DNA from 3 places in the Paenibacillus sp. FSL R7-0204 genome. Region 1 is predicted to be linked to each of the others. Evidence: predicted binding sites of a transcription regulator. Region 1 holds the regulator's gene; each other region holds the start of a gene.

Region 1 (6,390 bases):
CTCCGGCCGGGTCAGGACCAGCATTTCATTACAGCCATCCAGGTCATCCCCGCCGAAATCCTCGCCGGTGAGCGGCACCTGTTGAATCATGGTACCCATTGCTCCATCCAGTATCAATATGCGCTGCTGCAAGCTCTCAGCAAGTGTGTATTTGGCCACTTTCCATCCCCCCAGTGAAACATTAGAGTAATTTTAGCAGAATAAAGGGATTTCGGAAAGCCTTCCTTTCCACCCTGCATTATTTGTATTTCCATTGATTTCATTTCTATTACGGCGCTACCACAAGTTTCTTGCTTGGCATGGAATGCTGCGTCCGGGCAGTCACATGTGAAGTGATACTGAATTCGCCCGCCTCTTCAAAGGTATGTTCCCCGACATAAGCCCCTTCTCCGGTACTTTCACCCTTGATTTCAACCTTCTTGCTCTTATCTGCGGCCTCGTTGACCTCAAACATTACTTCTCTGGCGTCATCCACCGGTTCACCGTCCTGTGTCACCACAGCCTTGAAGCTAACTGCCGTCCCTGCGGTTACTTCCTCCGGGGTCCAGCTCAGCTCAACCTTAATCGGTGACATGGAGGAATTGGCCGCAGCATGCATCTGCATCTCATTTTCCTTATTCCCTGAACATCCGGCTAGCGTCATCCCCATCACAATGCATATAAGTCCCCTGCGTATCCTTGGCTTCATCATCCGAAGTCCTCCCGGTTCATAGGTAGATTCTTCTTCATCCACGAACATACCAATTCTATATTACAATGAAAGTCAGATCGCTACTCTCCTTATTATACACATTTTATTCAATTTGCCTTAAAGAAGCTGCATGATTCACTCCAGAACATGAGAATAGTCATATCATTGATTCAAGTATTTTGTTGTTCCCAAATTCGCCTCCGCCACTTTTCCCTATACAGTATATTTTCAAGTTCAAACAATATAGCAGATATAAAAAAGCCAATATCCACTAAATAGGATACTGGCTTCATAAAATTCAATTATAGGGAGTTTACCAGCGGCAGAAGCTCGGAGAGATGGCTGATCTGGTAATCCGGCGTAATCTCCGGGTCCGATGCTTTCGCATTTCGGTTGATCCAGACTGTGGTCAGTCCGGCAGACAAGCCGCCAAGAATATCTGTCGTAAGCTTATCGCCCACCATTATCCCTTGCTCTGGAGTAATATCCAGCAATCCGAGCGCATGCTCGAAGATTCCCTTGTCCGGCTTGCCTTTGCCGAAGCTTCCTGAAATCACAACATGGTCAAAATACGGGGTAAGCTCCGGCACACCGTCCAGCTTCTCCTGCTGAAGTGCCGGGCAGCCGTTCGTAAGCAGCAGCAGCGTCACCTTACCGCGCAGCTCGTCCAGCACCTGAAGCGTCTCTTCATAGATATAGGGACGGCTGCGGCGCTCAGCGGCGAAGTTGTCGGCCAACTGTGCAGCAAGCGCTTCATCCTCTACCCCGAGTGAAGCGAGGCCGCGGCGCCAGGATTCCTTACGGTAGACGGGGGCAAGCTGCTCCAATTGACGGAACTCCGGCTGTTCACCGGCAGTGAAGTTTGCCCATAGCGCTTCATACGGGTTAATACCGATTAGCTTCGTGAACGGATACGTCTCATAGGATTCATAGAGTGCACGGGCTTCTCTGCGTACAGCAGCTTCCAGATCCCCGGGATCAATGGAATCTCCAGCCCCCTCACAAGCATAGCGGAAGGCTTCTTCTACACTGCGGTCATCCCACAGCAGGGTATCATCAAGGTCAAATAGTACGGCGGTAATCGGCATTTGTTCTCCCACTCCCTATATGCTGGTATGTCTTCTTATTCGTGCACTAGTTCAATATTGTTGTTCTTGGCGAACTGCTCCAGACGTTCCCCCATCGCTGCGGTGTCATAACGGTTAATCAGCTTGGAGAAAATCCACTGCTTGCGCTTACCCTTATACTTAATGGTAACTACACTGCGCGATAAGGTGATCTTCTCAATATCCGCCGCAGCCAGGAAGCGTTCGCGGTTGTATTTAATAGTAGAGATACGCGCACGCTCAACCTTAAGGAACGGACGGCGGAAGAACAGCAGCGCAGCGAGCAGGAAATACAGCACTACCCCCAGCCAGTTGGCCAGAATCCCGCTTCCTTTGGCTTCATCAATCGAGCCGACCACCCAGAACATGATGCCAAGCAGCATCAGTACAACGGGGAATACAATATTGCGGCCTTTGAAAATATCGATGCTTTTCGCGGCAGTCTTAGTGCTGGAAGTGTAAATGGAATCCTTCCCCTGCTTCTTTCGTTGCTGATTAATTTGCTTCGTGTTGCGTTGAACCATTCTTTCCCAAGAACGGGCCATGTAAGTTCCCCCTAGTCATCCTGTATTATCTATGAAAAGGCAACAGGCTAATGCTTAAGTCCGTTATTGCCTTCTTCATGCTCCGGATTGTCCACAATTTCGATAGTATCAAGCTGGGCCCGAAAGTTAGTGCGGATATTCCCCAGGTAAATCTCGCGGAGCTTGGCACGTTCAGCCAGTTCCTCTTCATTCAGGCCGCCGTTCTTAGCTTTGCGTGCCAATTCATTGATGCGTGCGACCAATTCGTCAATATTCAATACGTTTCCCTCCCTCTAAATTCATTTTAACTTTGCCATGAGAAAAAGAGCTTGTCAAGGTCTACCCCCTGAAAGCTCTCACAGTCGATCATTAGTCTGACACATTCCTTCAGTATAAAGGTAAAGTCAGAATATCTCCGGCCTTAATGACGCTGTTCTCCAAATGATTCGTCTTCATTATTCCTTCTATATATACGGCTGTCTTCATGTCCTCAGGCTTGTTACTTAACGCAATGCTCCATAAGGTATCTCCACGCTCGACTACGATCCGCTTATCCGGCTTCATTGAAGAGACCGAACCGGCAAAAACATTCCCCACCACAGTGAATCCCGAAATAACAAGCATCAGCACCAGGAGCAGCTTCATCAGGCTGACCTGACGGAATAGCGATGAGAGCGCAGCGAGACTATGAAGAATTGCGTCCTTGATCTTGGTTACATTACTATTAGCAGTTGGATTGCCGGTAGCAGACACCTTGATATCCTCATTATTGTAGATGCTGTTGTATGTACTATACTTTAACATGATCATCATCCTCCAAACACTTGTTCTCGCTTTCGAAAATAATATAACACGAACATGTGTTTCGATCAATAGTTTTCTCGGAACGTTTGTTCTCTATTTTTCCGTTCTCATATTTTCCTCATTTTAGAACTTATGTTTGTACGAACGGAAGTTCTATGTTATAATTTTCCCAAACATAGTATATGGGGTTGATTCCGATGTCAAAGATTTCTAGTCGTCAGCTGGCGATCCTGGAATTTATACGTAATGAAGTCCGCAGCAAGGGTTATCCTCCGTCCGTCCGCGAGATTGGCGAGGCTGTCGGCCTGGCCTCCAGTTCTACCGTGCATGGTCACTTGGACCGGCTAGAGAAGAAGGGCCTGATCCGGCGTGACCCAACGAAGCCGCGTGCCATTGAATTACTCGGCCAGGAAGATTCAGAGAATGTGCATCAATTCGTCCAGACCGTTACCCGCATCCCGGTAGTGGGTAAGGTTACAGCTGGTGTTCCTATTACTGCAACAGAGAATATTGAGGATTACTTCCCATTGCCTGCTCATTATGTAGGCGATAACAAGGTATTTATGCTATCTGTCCTTGGTGATAGTATGGTGGATGCCGGAATTATGAACGGGGATTATGTCATCGTACGCCAGCAGCAGACTGCCGACAATGGCGATATTGTTGTAGCGATGACCGATGAAGATGAAGCAACTGTCAAGACCTTCTACAAGGAACGGGATCATATCAGGCTGCAACCGGAGAATCCGGCGTACGAGCCTCTCCGCCTTAACCGCGTTACGATTTTGGGACGGGTCATCGGATTATTCCGCGATATCCACTAATCTACTCCCCGCTTAAGAACAGGCTGCTCCGCACCATGCGAAGCAGCCTGTTTTCTGTTCATTTCGTATAGTCGCCAAAAAGCCCAACGCAAACATTTGTTCGTAATTGGATTTTTAGCCACTTTTCTGTGAACCGCTGCACCGCTCCGCACATATCCTGATTACAAAGGAGTGCTGATCTGTATGCCCAATTACCGAATTATCGTCGATCTGTCACAGCGCATGCTGTACCTGCTGGATAATGACGTTGTCACCAGAGGCTTCCCTGTCGGCATCGGTAAAATGTTAACCGTCTCGCCTGTAGGCGAATACACCATCATTAACAAGCAGCCCAATCCGGGCGGTCCATTCGGTGCCTTCTGGATGGGGCTATCTAAGCCGCATTATGGCATCCACGGAACCAATAACCCATCCTCCATCGGCCATATGGTCTCGCACGGCTGTATACGCATGTATAACGCAGATGTTCTGGCTCTGGCCGCCCTCGTTCCCATAGGTACCCGTGTCACCATCCGGGAATAGGAACGTCACAAAAACCCTTGAGACGCCAGATTGCGCCCCAAGGGTTCCTGTTACTCCTATGAATTAGAGCGGATACAGACTATAGCACACTTCTCAACAGACGGATAGCCACCGTATTCAAACGGATGGCCTCGCGGATCGATTCTCTGGCTGCCAGCAGCTCTCTTCTGGCCCGCGAACCTCTAGGCACTCTGCGCAGATTCTCATTGATTTCTTCCAGTCTCTCCAGCAGGACAGCCCGCTGTGTAAGCAGGACATTAATGGCTCTGCGAATCCGGTTACGTTCTCTTTGGCTCATCTTTACACCTCTTTTACACTTGGATAGTATAAGAGATGCCAAGAATGGCTCCAAAGATTGTGTGATTCGGCAGTAATGTTAGAGCCGCAGGTAGCGGGTAGCGAATTATGCTCACTTCTTGTTCAATCGTACCCGGAATTCAAATTCATCGCGTCTATAAGTCATTCCGGCCAGCACTATGTACTCCGGTGTCCATTTCTGTACAGGTCCGGCATAATCAGCAATCACATGCGGTTTGCCATCAACCAGCTGAACGACGTAGACCTGTACCTGTGCCAGTGCGGCAGCGAATAGATCAGCATCACTGGACAGTACTTTATAAGCCGTATTCAACTTCGTTCCTCCTTGTTCCACAACCATATTAAAGATTCCGTCTCGAATCTATTCAATTATACCGGGTTATGGAACAATATGTAAACCATATTTACAGCTTAATGAACATGATTTTAAACAATCCGATATACTTCTTCGTGGCCCCGCCATCCCCGGTAAAAAAATTGGTATTCTTAAGGTCCGGTACACTGAATACCGAGAACAAAATGTAGTTATCCCTCTTGGTCAATGACTCAATTACAGGCTGGGCCACCAGTTTGCTAATTCCGTCGCCTATTTCCTGATCAAGCGTATTCTCCAGATTCTTCATAAAATACTCACTGAATGCTTCCTTCCCCGGATTCGTAACAGCCATCACAACCAGAACAAGGATAAGGACCAGTAACGACTTACCGCCCGATCTCCTGCGGACTCTGCGTGCAGGACTTGGCGTATCATAACGCGAATTCATTCTTTTCCCCCTCAACTACAGAATATACAGCATCTCTTGCAACAAGAACCCCAGCGGATTCAACATCAGCCGGCACACGAACAGCATCCCACCTGTAATTCCACTGCCCCCGACATCAACGCTGCTCCAATCCCACAACGGGAGAGCCGGCGCATCCAGCCCATATTGCTCCATAAGCCTCGCTTGGGTCTCCGCTGGCAAAGCCGCTCCTTCCGCCCCAGCCACCGGACCTATCAACGCCAGGGCGAGCATCAGCGAAAGCATCACCTTATATGTATTCTTCATGATCCACTCCCATGTCTGCCACTAGAATTCTCTTCTGGTTAAGTATATAGGAGATGGAATAGTATGTAAAATAAAGTGGATTGATCTGGAATTATAATTCCTTTATATTATTATGTAAGGGCTTTGCTCAGTCTTCATTTTCAGTCTCTCCCCCACACGAAAAATCGGGAGAGTTTTTTATTTAGGAGGTAAATGTATGAATGGAAATAAAGTTATCATCATTCTTCTGTCCATATCCATACTGGGTGTACTCCTTTACTTCGGAATAGCTTATGGACTGCTATGGTACGCCTTCCGGTCCTCGGTTCACATTGAAGAATAATCTAAGAACATCGGGGGATCATTGTGAAGAAATATAACAGATCTGAAAAAGTCATTATTGGAGTGCTTCTTGGCATGACTGCTGTGCTATTTTTGGGAAGTCTGTTCTTTTGGTATGTCTTCAGCACAATATAAAATGGTAGCCAAGGAGAACTTGCGATTCCCTCTGGCTACTTCTTCTCTCCGGTCTTCCCTTCATAAACCCAATTGGTAGCTTGATAGATCCCACCA
Region 2 (6,390 bases), 1.3 Mb from region 1:
CTTTATATTGCTTTGATTTAGCTTTAAAGGTCAGCCAAATCACTAAACCAATAGTTGAACCGGCACCACCGATAGTAGCCACTGCACTTACCCAGTTAAGAGTTACAATATTGGGCAAATCCGCATTGGCCACGCCTGCAGCAACGCCAACCATATTCTCGGCATCAAGTGCTGCCCAGATTGGAATCACCACTGACATTACTGCCATGCCATGAACCCCGAAGAACCAGCACAACCCAATCAATACATACACCAGCAATGCAGCCCAGATACTGGATCCAAGACCTGTAAGAGGAATTTGAATCAGTTTATAAATGATTTGATGCATGTCCCCGAAGCTGGTTAAGGATAGCAGATAAGAAATAGCGGCAAAAAGCATGCCAATAACAATACCCGGAATAATGCTTACAAAGGATTTGGATACAAATTCCGGAACCCCTTCAGGCATTTTAATCGTTATATTCCGGTTAATAATCAATACATACAATTTGGAAACTACAATAGCAACGATCATTGCGGTGAATAAGCCCTTTGGCCCTATCCAATCCAACGGCAAATTCGTAACTGCCATGTAGCCCTCTCCTGCGACTGTCAATGGAGTAACGATAAAAAAGCACATGAGGCTGATTGCACCTGCTGAGAATCCATCTTTATCTTCATTTGAGACATAGGAATAAGCAATGGAAAATGCTGCGTATACCCCCAGCATATTTGTTGTAACGTTGAGCAGAGTGTTAAATACTCCTTTTAAATTAGAAGACACTAAAAAGTTCTGATAAGCATCGAATGGCAAACTGCTCAATATCGTTGAAAAAGCACCCATCATCATGATTACCATCAAACCCATAAGACCTTTAGAAACCGATTGCAAAGCTTTGTTCGAAGATAATTTCGCTGCAAGCGGAACGACCATTTTCTGTAATATCCCTAAAAATCCGTTCATACCTGACCCCCATTAAAATGTTTAGGGAGCCTTTAGCTATCGCATAAGGCTAACCCCGAATGATCCTGACTATCTATTTCTTGTTAACCTCATACAATTCAATAAATTCTGCAGCCAGATCTTTGACAGTCATAGCATTCATCAGATGGTCCTGGGCATGTATCATTAGAATCGTGATCTCCTGCTTACTTCCTCCTGCTTCCTCCTGAATTAGACCCGTTTGAATTTTATGAGCCATTCGCAAAACATCCGAAGCTTCCTGCAGCATTTTTTTGGCCGCAATAAAATCATTAGTTTTCGCCACTTGAATCGCTTCCATCGCTTTACTTCTAGCTTCTCCAGAATTGGCAATCAGCGTCATAATCTTCTCCACGTATTCCATTCCATCACCTCTGCGTTTTTTCTCTCTTATCTGTCTTGCTGTCCTTGTTACAAGGTAAGTATAATTTGATACCGCTTTCAATTGAACCCATTCTTTTTCACCTACCTGGGGGAAAAAGAATGGCATTGCTTTGATTCCCCGTTTGCAACTATGCGTACCACAGCAAAGCCAGAGAAGGCATCATCTCCATTCCAATACTCATGGATATAATAGACTTTACCTGCTCTTACAGCAGGGTGCTCCTCCCAGCCAGGCAAGCCTTGAAGCTCCATCAATCTCCGCTGCCTCATACAGCGATGGATCAATCCCGGCCAAGGCTGCCAGAAAAATGATTGTCCACCTGTCGCGACAACCCCGGATATAAAAGCGGCAGGTAACTTACAGTCTGCACGAACCTTAAAAAATACATGCTTGACCTAGCTAAGCAACACACTCTATCAAATCCGCCATCAATGAAAACGTTATTCTTTATAGAGAATACAACGTGGATTTAGCCAGTATAAATAACTTATGGTTGAACACAAAGCACTTTATAAATGAAGGAGATTTGGAAGGAGCGATTTTCAGAGGAGGCATCTATATTCAAATATGGGTTTCGCTTGGGAGTAGGCATCATGGTAGAGGTGTTAACCGGGGAAGAAGTGCTAGCCAATGAATTGAGTATCTTTCCTGACAAAACTCAGTAATTAACAGGATAAATCCTGTGCACTAAATAAGTGTTCTACATATACTTTTGAAAGTAATCCAAATAAAAAAACCTTGATTTCTCAAGGTTTTCATTCTAGTGCCGAGGACGGGGGTCGAACCCGTACGAAGGTCACCCTTCGCAGGATTTTAAGTCCTGTGCGTCTGCCTGTTCCGCCACCCCGGCATGTTGTGTGCGCGTTATACGCGACAAGAAATATAATATCACGTATCTGGAGGATACGCAATTGCTTTTTGTAAGTATTTCTGCATAAGCAGCAAACAGCCCGCTCAGCCGAGACTGACACGGGCCTTTTGCTCGTCTTACCGAATCGGATCTGGTCAGATCCGTTCTGCCCTGCGCTGCTCAGACTAGTGGCGGTCACGCTCACCGGTTCTGCTGCGCATGCCGGCCAGACCTAGGAGGCCGACGAGACCGAGCCAGCCCCAGTTGGAGCCGTTTCGGGTGTTGCTTGTGGTGGTTGTGCTCTGTGCCCGGTAGCGGCCCGTTGTGTTATTGTTGGACAGCGGGGAGACGGAGCTGTTGTCGCCGGTACGGATTTTGTCCTTCATGATGGATTCGGTCTTGTGCATGGAATCTCTGGTCTCGTTCATCATGGTATTGCCCCGGCTGTCCATCATCCGGTCATCCATATTGCGCATGTTCATGTTGCCCATCCGGCCGTCAGTAGTCGTACTGTTCATGCCCGGAGCGGAGGTGCTCATAACGCCTGGAGTGGTAGTCATCATACCGCCGGGTGCTGCGGAGATGCTCCCTGCTCCGAGCAGACTCATGGACAGGACCGTACCGCAGGCAAGACTTGTGATCAGCTTGTTCAAAATGTTGTGCCCCCTTCATGGATGTGGTTAATCGCTGATAATTTCCCCATCCGGCACAGCATCTATGCAGAGAAGTTATTCCTTCACAATGTTCACGGTCTTGCTGGACGCATTATACGTGACCTTGGCTCCAAGTGCTTCGGCAATCGCACGTACAGGCGCATAGGTTACCGCATCGTCCATGACGCCGGTCGTCAGCTTCTTTCCATTGAGCGTAATATTTACCGGGATATCCTTGTTCACCTCTGGCTCACCTCCGGTTATACGGCTTAGTGCGGCTGCACTCTGCTGGGCAGTAGGCCGTCTGCCTGCCTTCAGGTCCTGGATGCTAAGGCCGAAGCTCATCTGCAGATGAGCGTAATCCTTGAAGGAGGTCCAGTCCCCGCCCCATTCGAATCCCAGCTTCTTCCCCTCCTGAACCACCTCTTGCCAGTCTGACACCTTGTCGTCATCCCCGTCACGGTTCATATCCCATGACACATTCCTGCCATCCGGCAGGAGTAGCGCAAAGTCTATTGCCAGTCCGTAATTATGGTAGCTGTCGCCTCCCCGGGCATTGGTTACAATGTCGCCCTTCTTGGTTCTCCCTTGAAAATATAGCTCATTCTGCTGCGCTATCGTGCGCATGCCCTGCGTAATGAGGATCTGCACCCCCCGGTTATAACAGCGTCTAATCAACTCGTTCGCCCCGGCCAGTACGGCCGGATGCAGCTTCGCCAGCCTTGCGGCCGACTTCTGCTTCACCTGCTCCAAAGTAAGCATCTACTCACCCCCTGGTATAGTAAATGCCCGCTTAGGCCGGGTTGCTTGCACCAATGACCGTTTTTTTCACAAAATGAGCTGTGAAGTGTCCTATCTCCCCGGATGAACTGTGCACCTATAGGCCAGAATAAGAATGCAGACCGCAAGTCAGGTCATTCTAACGGAAAGGGGGATGAACATGGAGATCCACAGCGACAGCTACAGAATAGCCCCGCTTAGCGACCAGGAGGATGTGGTGGAAGTGATCCGCCAGGCGGAATCAGAGATTGCCCGGATGACCGGGAACCCGGAGGTCACGCTGATTGCCTATGAGAAGACAGACGGACACCGCAGCAAGTAAATGAAGCGTGCCGTGCGGATCCCAGGCGAACAGGTTATCTTTTAGACAATATAAGCCTCCACAATGTCATCTACAAGCAGCCACTTCCATTCCTCCGCCCACTGCAGCTTGAATTCCCGCGAGTGGGTGTGAATGGAAGTCACGAACCCGCTCAGCTTCCTCTGCTCCAGAGGATCGTACAGCACTAGCGTTACCCGCACATGACTCCTTAGCGATAAGGCCAGCGTATGCTCAATCTCCTCCAGCTTCTGCTCATCCAGAACCGGCCTCAGGCTATGCCAGGTCTCCCGTTCGTCCCTCCTGATCCCGCCCTTATGCTCCGTCAACATGCTTCGGCTGCTCTCCCGCAGACCGTCCGCTTCAAGCTTCTTGCCCATTGCTATTCCCCCACTCTGTTCTTTATAGCCGGACTACATCATCTTGCCGCCCATGAACCGAACGTACGTTTGTATTATATCCGCAATTCTTCTTGTTAGGCAAGCAGAAATTAATGTCAGAGCAAGGACTCAGGAGGGGAGCTTCAGCTGATCATAACAAAAGGTTGAGCTAGCACCACACCTGCATGAAAACAGCCATCACGTGGTTCTAGTTGTTTCGCTAATTTAATGCCATTATTAGGGAAAAGGGGTAGAAAGGACGGAGATGATATTTATGATTAGAGCTGCAAATGTGGAGGATCGGGAGGATATTTCCAGACTATTGACGCAATTAGGTTACCCGGATACCAAGCTTTTTATGAAAGAGAATATAGAAAGACTTCTTACTGACCCCAATGAGGAGTTAATGGTCTATGAAGCGGAAGGATGTGTTATCGCCTGTCTCTCCCTGCATTATATCCCGCAACTGGGCATGAGAGGAGATATCGCCTCCATCAGTTATCTGGTTGTGGACTCCTCAGCTAGAAGTAAGGGAATTGGACAGGAATTAGTGGAATCCGCATCAGCTTCCGCCCGTCGAAGAGGATGTGCCAGTATCCAGGTTCATTGTCATGCCAGAAGAATAGAGGCTCATACATTTTATGAAAGACAAGGTTTCAGGGAGGCCCCTAAGTACTTCTCAAAAAGGTTGGACCAATAATTCAATCGGCAGCAAAAAGACGCCTACAGTAATGCTGTACAGCGTCTTCCTCTGAACCCTTTTGCCTATAACAAGTCTTGTCTCTGCTTATTTCACTGACGAAGTCCCTGCGCTTCCAGCTCCCGGTTCCTGGTTGGCACCTGTGCCTGCATCTGATACGGTTCCTGGTACGGCTTGCTCCTTATCAATCAGTCCGGCGGCTTCTCTGGCCTCATTCAGCTTGGAGATGCCGTAGAGCATCGCTACGTCCGCCTGCTGATTCATCGTGTTGAATTCCTCTGCGGTCACATCGGGCGATACAGCGCTCTTGGAAGCCTTTTCCTTGATCTGATAGGCACTCTGGAAAGCAATCACCGAATCTCTAAGCAGCTTCTCGATCGTATCCGGCAGGCCGCCCGCAATCTTGATATCGTTCACATGATCTGCAAGCTCGGAGGCGGTATCCTGGAAGCTGTCTACAGCCTTCTCGAATTCTTTGTCTGTCGCTTGTCCGGTGGAATAAGAGGTTAATGTGGTGTTGAAGTTCTCTAGCGAGGATTTGCCCATTTCGTCGAATTTCGCCATTTCATTGTAAAAGTTCTGTACCGTCTCCTGCACCGCTTCCGGGGAAGCCGGTTCGGCGCTGTTATTGCCGCAGGCACTGAGGATCATGACGGCCATTAGCAGTCCTGCAAGTAAAGCTTGTCTCATAGTTAATATCCCTCCACTTAACAGAATAATATCGATTTTTGTTAAGTGCAAATGAAATTAATGTAAAATTCGGCGTAATGAAACATCTGTCTGCGGTTAAGCGTATTCATAGGGAGAAACAGCGGCCCATAACCCGTTGATGACTGGCAATTCCTGTTATACTATAATGAATTTATCCGTTCAAGGAGAGGAAGATCTATCATGGCTTATTGCACAACATGTGGTGCGGAATACAAGCAAGGCGCCAAATTCTGCGGGGAATGCGGGGCAGGCACAGAAGAGGCCGGTTCTCCGGCAGCAGCACGGCGTCCAGCGGCTGGCCACAGCTCCGGTCACGAAAAAGAATTATGGCAGGGCAAGCCTGCCGGCATCTCTGACCGTCTCAAGGGGCTGATCGGGCTGAATACCACCAAGTATACGATTACGTCCCAGCGGATTATGGTCAAGAGCGGACTGATCGGCAAAGATGTCGAAGAAATCGAGCTGCTGCGGGTCAATGATTTCTCCGTCACCCAGTCGGTTATGCAGCGTATGCTGGGCATCGGGACGCTGATCATTTTGTCGGATGATGCTTCATCACCACAGCTCCCCTTCTATAGAATCCGTAAGGTTCAAGCTGTCAAGGATATCCTGCGCCAAGCCGTCCGTGACGAGAAAATTGCTAACAACATC
Region 3 (6,390 bases), 170 kb from region 1:
GAACATGCTGGAATACCGGATTCGTATGGACTAGGGGAGGAACCTTCAGTGAATTTACCCAACCGCATCACATTAGCGCGTATTTGCCTTATCCCAATCATGATGTTTTTTCTGCTGGTGGACTTCAGCTTCTATCCGGAACCGATACATTGGGGCTCCTTTCAGCTTTCAATTAATCACTTGGTCGCGGCGGTTATTTTTCTGCTGGCAGCCAGTACCGATGGAATTGACGGTTACATAGCCAGAAAATATAACATGGTCACTAATCTGGGCAAGCTGCTCGATCCCTTAGCGGATAAGCTGCTGGTCTCGGCCGTGCTGATCTCATTGGTCGAGCTGGGAAGATGCGATTCATGGATTGCCATTGTCATCATCAGCCGTGAGTTTGCCGTGACCGGCTTGCGCCAGGTGGCACTACTGGAAGGGAAGGTAGTGGCTGCAAGCAAATGGGGCAAGGTAAAAACAGTGATTCAGATTGTTGCCATTTCACTGCTGCTGCTTAATAATTTCCCGTTCCAATTCGTCAGCATCCCTGTGGATGACATTGCCATCTGGGCGGCAGCCATCATTACCATTTACTCTGGTATTGATTATTTCGTGAAGAATAAGGAACTGCTGGATTTGAACAAAGCCTGAGACGCTGGACCAGGCTGAACCTTGCACGATACCTACAATCAGGAGGAGAACGTCAGCTATGAAAGCAGAGATTATTGCCGTTGGAACAGAACTTTTACTTGGACAAATCGTGAACAGCAATGCCCAGTTTCTTTCAGTAGAGCTGGCTGCATTAGGCATTGACGTTTATTTTCAGACCGTTGTGGGAGATAACAAAAGCCGCCTTCTGGAAGCAATCCGGATTGCTCAGAGCCGGGCGGATGTTATATTATTCACCGGCGGCATCGGTCCGACCGAGGATGATCTGACCAAGGATGCGCTGGCTGCGGCGCTTGGCCGGACCCTGCACATCGACCAGCTGGCCATGGATCATGTGCAGCGCTTCTTCGATGACCGCAAGATTGTTATGACTGAGAATAACCGCAAGCAGGCGCTTGTCATTGAAGGGACGACTCCTCTGTCCAATGATACCGGTCTTGCGGTAGGGATTGCTTTTGCAGAAGAGGACAAATATTATATCGTGCTGCCGGGCCCGCCCCGGGAGATGAAGCCGATGTTCACGGATAAGGCCAAGCCATGGCTTCAGCAGCATGCACTTACTGGTGAAATGCCGCTCTACTCAAAGATGCTGAAGTTCGCCGGAATTGGCGAGTCGCTGCTGGAGGACAAGCTGATAGATCTGATCCGCAGCCAGAGTGATCCTACGATTGCTCCGTATGCCAAGGAAGGCGAAGTGACCGTGCGCATCTCCACCAAGGCGCCGTCCGAGCGGGAGGCTATGGTCAAGCTTGATGCTCTGGAGAAGACGATTGCTGACATTCTGCCGGAGAATCTGTATGCCAACATCGATGTGCCGCTGGAGCAGCTGATTGTGGACTGGATGGCGGATTCGGGACTCACTCTGAGTGCTGCCGAGAGCTGTACCGGCGGTCTGCTGATGGAGAGCATTACGAATATTCCGGGCAGCGCCTCCATGTTCGCCGGGGGGATCGTGTGTTATTCCAATGATATTAAGAAGAAACTGCTGAATGTGCCTTCCGCCATGCTTGAAGGTCCGGATGCCCCGGGAGCGGTGAGCCGCGAGGTTGCGGAGGTGCTGGCTGAGCAGGTGCGTATGATCGGTGACACGGACTTCGGCTTATCGGTTACCGGTGTAGCCGGACCGGGATATTCCGAGCGCAAGCCGGTGGGTCTTGTGTTCGTAGGACTGGCTGAGCGGGGCTGCAAGACAGAGGTATATGAGCTGAATCTGAAGGGCACCCGTGAGAACATCCGGCTGCGCACCGTCAAGGCGCTGCTGTACCGGTTGTGGCGCCGCCTGGAAGAACGCAAGGTTGCCACTCCGCTGGAAGGCTCGGCCTTGCAATAACTGTACGGGCCGGTATATAATTCATGTATACGGAAGAACCGTGGCTTGAGCGATCATGCTGCGGTTTTTTGTTTTATATTAGATAATAACAAATTATCCTATGGCTGTTCCTATTAACGTAAGAAGCGGGAGAGAAGCTCCTGCAGAGTTTTGCATCCGGAAGGAGGCCTACAACTTACAATATAAGGGAGTATTATCCCTGGGAGCAAAAAAAACGAATGTATGTTCTAAAAAAGACTTGGCAAGCCCTTCAAAACACGTTATGATAATACTATAAACAGTGAAGGAAGTGGTCTGATTGTCAGATCGTCGTGCAGCGCTTGATATGGCGCTTCGTCAAATAGAAAAACAATTCGGTAAAGGTTCGGTAATGAAACTGGGAGAATCCACTCACATGAAAGTGGAAGTTGTACCTAGCGGATCTTTGGCACTTGATATTGCACTAGGTATTGGCGGACTTCCCAAAGGACGTATTATTGAAGTATATGGACCGGAATCTTCCGGTAAGACGACGGTTGCACTTCATGCAATCGCTGAAGTACAGAAGCAGGGTGGACAAGCTGCCTTCATCGATGCTGAGCATGCGCTTGATCCTAAGTATGCCAAGGCCCTTGGCGTTAACATTGATGAACTGCTGCTATCCCAGCCTGATACAGGTGAACAGGCCCTCGAAATCGCTGAAGCGCTTGTACGCAGTGGAGCAGTAGACATCATTGTAGTTGACTCTGTAGCAGCACTGGTACCTAAGGCAGAAATTGAAGGCGACATGGGTGATTCCCACGTAGGCCTGCAGGCCCGTCTGATGTCTCAGGCCTTGCGGAAGCTGTCAGGTGCCATCAACAAATCCAACACCATTGCGATCTTCATTAACCAGCTTCGTGAGAAGATCGGCGTAATGTTCGGTAACCCTGAGACCACTCCGGGTGGACGCGCTCTGAAATTCTACTCCTCGGTTCGTCTGGATGTGCGCCGGGTAGAGAGCATCAAGATGGGTAACGATGTCGTGGGTAACCGTACGAAGATCAAGGTTGTGAAGAACAAAGTAGCGCCTCCGTTCAAGCAAGCAGATGTAGATATCATGTACGGCGAAGGAATCTCCAGAGAAGGAAGCCTTGTGGATATCGGTACAGAGATGGATATCGTTAACAAGAGCGGTGCCTGGTATTCCTATGAAGGCGAACGTCTGGGTCAAGGACGTGAGAATTCCAAGCAGTTCCTGAAGGAACATCAGGATATTGCCCTGCTGATTGAGAACAAGATCCGTGAGGCAAGCAATCTCACGACTCTGGTAGAGGCACCATCCGAAGCAGATGTGGTTGCGGAGCAAGAGGAAGAAGAGAAATTGCTGCTTGAGATCGAGTAATTAAGTACTCCTCTACTTCTAATTGAATAATGAAGTCATGATGGATAGGCGCCCTGTGGAGGATATTACAGGGTGCCTTTTCGCAAATATTTCAGCTTGATGAGGTGATTGGCAGGATGGTTATACAATTGGATGAGGAATTCGAAGAACAGGATGAGCAGGTACTGGCCGATTTCCCGGCAGGTCAAGAGCTGGTAATTACACGGGTAGAGCGGCTCAAGAAGTCTAACTATCGTTATCAAATCCATTTCGGAGACTACAACATGACTGTTCATGAAGATGTCATGATTAAATACCGGATGATTACCGGGAGTACTTTTGTGAAAGCGGATCTGGAGGATATTGTTGCCGCAGACGAGCGCCAGCGGGCGTATGTGGAGGGGCTTAGGTATCTGGAGCGCAAGCCCAGAACGGGACAGGAGATGGCCCGCCGTTTAAGAGAGAAGGAAATAGGGGAGACTGTTATTGCCGAAGTTCTGCTCCGGCTGGAGGAGGAACGTCTGCTTGATGATCCCTTGTACGCCAAGCAGTGGGCGGAGCAGCGGATTGTGAACCAGCGTAAGGGCAAGATGTGGATCAGGCAGGAGCTGCGTGAGAAGGGGATTGATAAGTCGCTGATTGCGGAAGCGCTGGATGAGATCACACCTGAGCAAGAACTGGAGAGCGCGCTGCAGACCGGACGGAAGAAATGGAATACGATCCGGGGAGATGTGAACGACAAACGCCGGAAGACAGGGGCGTTCCTGATGCGCCGGGGATTCTCGGGTGAAATGGTGCGCCAGGTGATCGGGATTTTGCGGGATGAGCAGGATTCTGAGGGGCAAGAAGAGGAGTTTTACTTCCCGGATTGAATCTCTTGACTTTAATGCGGTTATCGACTCTCTTGACAAGGTCTTTTTATAAATAATAAAATATAACATGAATCGGCATAAACTAAGAATCCTTTTTCCTTCCCAAAAAGCAGACTCTTTTGTTCCGGTTCGCGTACAACTCATATGAAATGTAATCGCCGGATAAGGCGGGCAATGTGCATGTGCAGCATGTGCAGTATGGCAATCGGTGTATTACCGGTTTTTTGTATGGTGATGAACGGATAGTTTAACAACTGCACAAATACCCAAGGGAAGAACCTTGGAGGATATCAACGAGGAGGTGAACAGATGGAACCATTGATCTGGGTCATAATCGTTCTCGTTGTAGCTGCAGCATTCTTTGGATTCGGTTATTTTATTCGTAAATCCCTTGCAGAAGCTAAGATTTCAAGCGCAGAGAAGGAAGCCGTAGTCATCGTGGAGAACGCGAAGAAAGAGGCGGAGGCGCTGAAGAAGGAAACGGTACTCGAGGCTAAGGATGAAGTTCATAGAATCCGTACCGAAGCTGAAAAAGAAACTCGTGAGCGTCGGAATGAAATCCAACGGCAAGAGCGACGTTTGCTGCAAAAGGAAGAATCGCTGGATAAAAAAATGGAATCGCTTGAACGAAAAGAAGAACAAGTAGCTAACAAAGAGAAACGAATTGATGAAACCCAACAGCAAATTGATGTTATTTACAAGAATCAGGTTACTGAACTGGAACGTATCTCCAATCTGAGCATCGATGATGCCAGAAGTATTATTCTCAGCAATGTAGAACAGGAAGTTCGCCATGAAACTGCTCAGATGATCAAGGAAATCGAACAGCAGGCCAAGGAAGAGGCGGACAAGAAAGCCCGTGAGATCATTACCTTGGCGATTCAACGCTGTGCGGCTGATCATGTGGCGGAAACTACGGTATCTGTCGTTACCTTGCCGAACGAAGAGATGAAGGGACGGATTATCGGCCGTGAAGGCCGGAACATCCGTGCGCTGGAGACTCTGACCGGGATTGATCTTATTATTGATGATACGCCGGAAGCGGTTATTCTGTCAGGATTTGATCCGATCCGCCGCGAAGTGGCCCGTACGGCACTGGAGAAGCTGGTCGCAGACGGACGTATCCATCCTGCACGTATTGAAGAAATGGTGGAGAAATCCCGCAAAGAAGTGGATGAACGGATTCGTGAATACGGTGAACAAGCTACCTTCGAGGTTGGCGTTCACGGTCTGCACCCGGATCTGATCAAAATTCTGGGCCGCCTGAAATTCCGCACGAGCTACGGTCAAAACGTACTGAAGCACTCCATGGAGGTTGCTTATTTGACTGGACTTATGGCCGGTGAGCTTGGGGAAGACATCGTGCTTGCAAAACGTGCCGGACTGCTGCATGATATCGGCAAAGCGCTTGATCATGAAGTGGAAGGTTCGCATGTTGAAATCGGCGTTGAACTGGCGAAGAAGTACAAGGAACATCCGGTGGTTATCAACAGTATCGCGTCCCATCATGGAGATTGCGAGGCTACCTCGGTTATTGCTATGCTGGTTGGAGCTGCTGACGCTTTGTCTGCTGCCCGTCCGGGTGCACGCCGTGAGACCCTGGAAACGTACATCAAACGTCTGGAGAAGCTGGAGGAAATTTCGGAGTCCTTCGAGGGTGTCGAGAAATCCTATGCCATTCAGGCGGGCCGCGAGGTTCGCGTAATGGTACAGCCTGAGAAGATTGATGATGCCGAAAGCTTCCGTCTGGCCCGCGACATTACGAAGATGATTGAGAGTGAGCTGGATTATCCGGGTCATATCAAGGTTACGGTAATCCGCGAGACACGCGCTGTAGAATATGCGAAATAAATAAGGAAATCGGCCCCCTTGCGGGGCCTTTTTTCATGCAGCACGCCGTGGAGTTTGGAATGAAGCGGAATAGGTGAAATTATACTTAAGCAGCGAATTATGGTTGGCAGAGCATACACAAACCAAAAATTTAGGAGGAGAAGATTATTAAAGTTTTATTTATCGGAGACATTGTAGGCAATACAGGCAGAAAAGCGCTGCGTGAAATGCTGCCTTCCCTGAAAAGCAAATATCAGCCGCATATCATCATTGCCAATGGTGAGAATGCCGCTGCCGGCAGAGGGATCACCGCTGCTATCGCTAACGAATTCTTTAACTGGGGTATCCACGGTATTACGATG

The links. The regulator LexA, encoded in region 1, represses DNA repair genes until DNA is damaged. The targets are predictions, from matches to a motif close to CGAACATATGTTCG.
Region 2: MKX42_RS10165 (YolD-like family protein) is a predicted target of LexA. The motif match lies at 4,387-4,400, and genes of this name have one in related genera.
Region 3: recA (recombinase RecA) is a predicted target of LexA. The motif match lies at 2,200-2,213, and genes of this name have one in related genera.

The regions. Positions count from the first base shown of each region.
Region 1 is NZ_JBBOCA010000001.1:3,578,143-3,584,532, reverse strand. Features, by position in the region: gene metH (methionine synthase) at 1-99, opposite strand, end outside; gene MKX42_RS15930 (FixH family protein) at 269-691, opposite strand; gene MKX42_RS15925 (HAD family hydrolase) at 994-1,779, opposite strand; gene MKX42_RS15920 (hypothetical protein) at 1,815-2,342, opposite strand; gene MKX42_RS15915 (DUF896 domain-containing protein) at 2,390-2,599, opposite strand; gene MKX42_RS15910 (LysM peptidoglycan-binding domain-containing protein) at 2,709-3,125, opposite strand; gene lexA (transcriptional repressor LexA) at 3,323-3,949, shown strand; gene MKX42_RS15900 (L,D-transpeptidase) at 4,133-4,471, shown strand; gene MKX42_RS15895 (hypothetical protein) at 4,551-4,769, opposite strand; gene MKX42_RS15890 (hypothetical protein) at 4,881-5,102, opposite strand; gene MKX42_RS15885 (DUF4359 domain-containing protein) at 5,194-5,553, opposite strand; gene MKX42_RS15880 (hypothetical protein) at 5,569-5,838, opposite strand; gene MKX42_RS15875 (hypothetical protein) at 6,035-6,160, shown strand.
Region 2 is NZ_JBBOCA010000001.1:2,260,701-2,267,090, reverse strand. Features, by position in the region: gene MKX42_RS10195 (PTS sugar transporter subunit IIC) at 1-943, opposite strand, end outside; gene MKX42_RS10190 (PTS lactose/cellobiose transporter subunit IIA) at 1,017-1,325, opposite strand; tRNA gene MKX42_RS10185 (tRNA-Leu) at 2,111-2,196, opposite strand; gene MKX42_RS10180 (WGxxGxxG family protein) at 2,382-2,849, opposite strand; gene MKX42_RS10175 (M15 family metallopeptidase) at 2,925-3,611, opposite strand; gene MKX42_RS10170 (hypothetical protein) at 3,790-3,951, shown strand; gene MKX42_RS10165 (YolD-like family protein) at 3,993-4,328, opposite strand; gene MKX42_RS10160 (GNAT family N-acetyltransferase) at 4,603-5,028, shown strand; gene MKX42_RS10155 (hypothetical protein) at 5,116-5,718, opposite strand; gene MKX42_RS10150 (PH domain-containing protein) at 5,920-6,390, shown strand, end outside.
Region 3 is NZ_JBBOCA010000001.1:3,403,727-3,410,116, forward strand. Features, by position in the region: gene pgsA (CDP-diacylglycerol--glycerol-3-phosphate 3-phosphatidyltransferase) at 49-636, shown strand; gene MKX42_RS15250 (competence/damage-inducible protein A) at 695-1,984, shown strand; gene recA (recombinase RecA) at 2,283-3,347, shown strand; gene MKX42_RS15260 (regulatory protein RecX) at 3,464-4,198, shown strand; gene rny (ribonuclease Y) at 4,508-6,049, shown strand; gene MKX42_RS15270 (TIGR00282 family metallophosphoesterase) at 6,196-6,390, shown strand, end outside.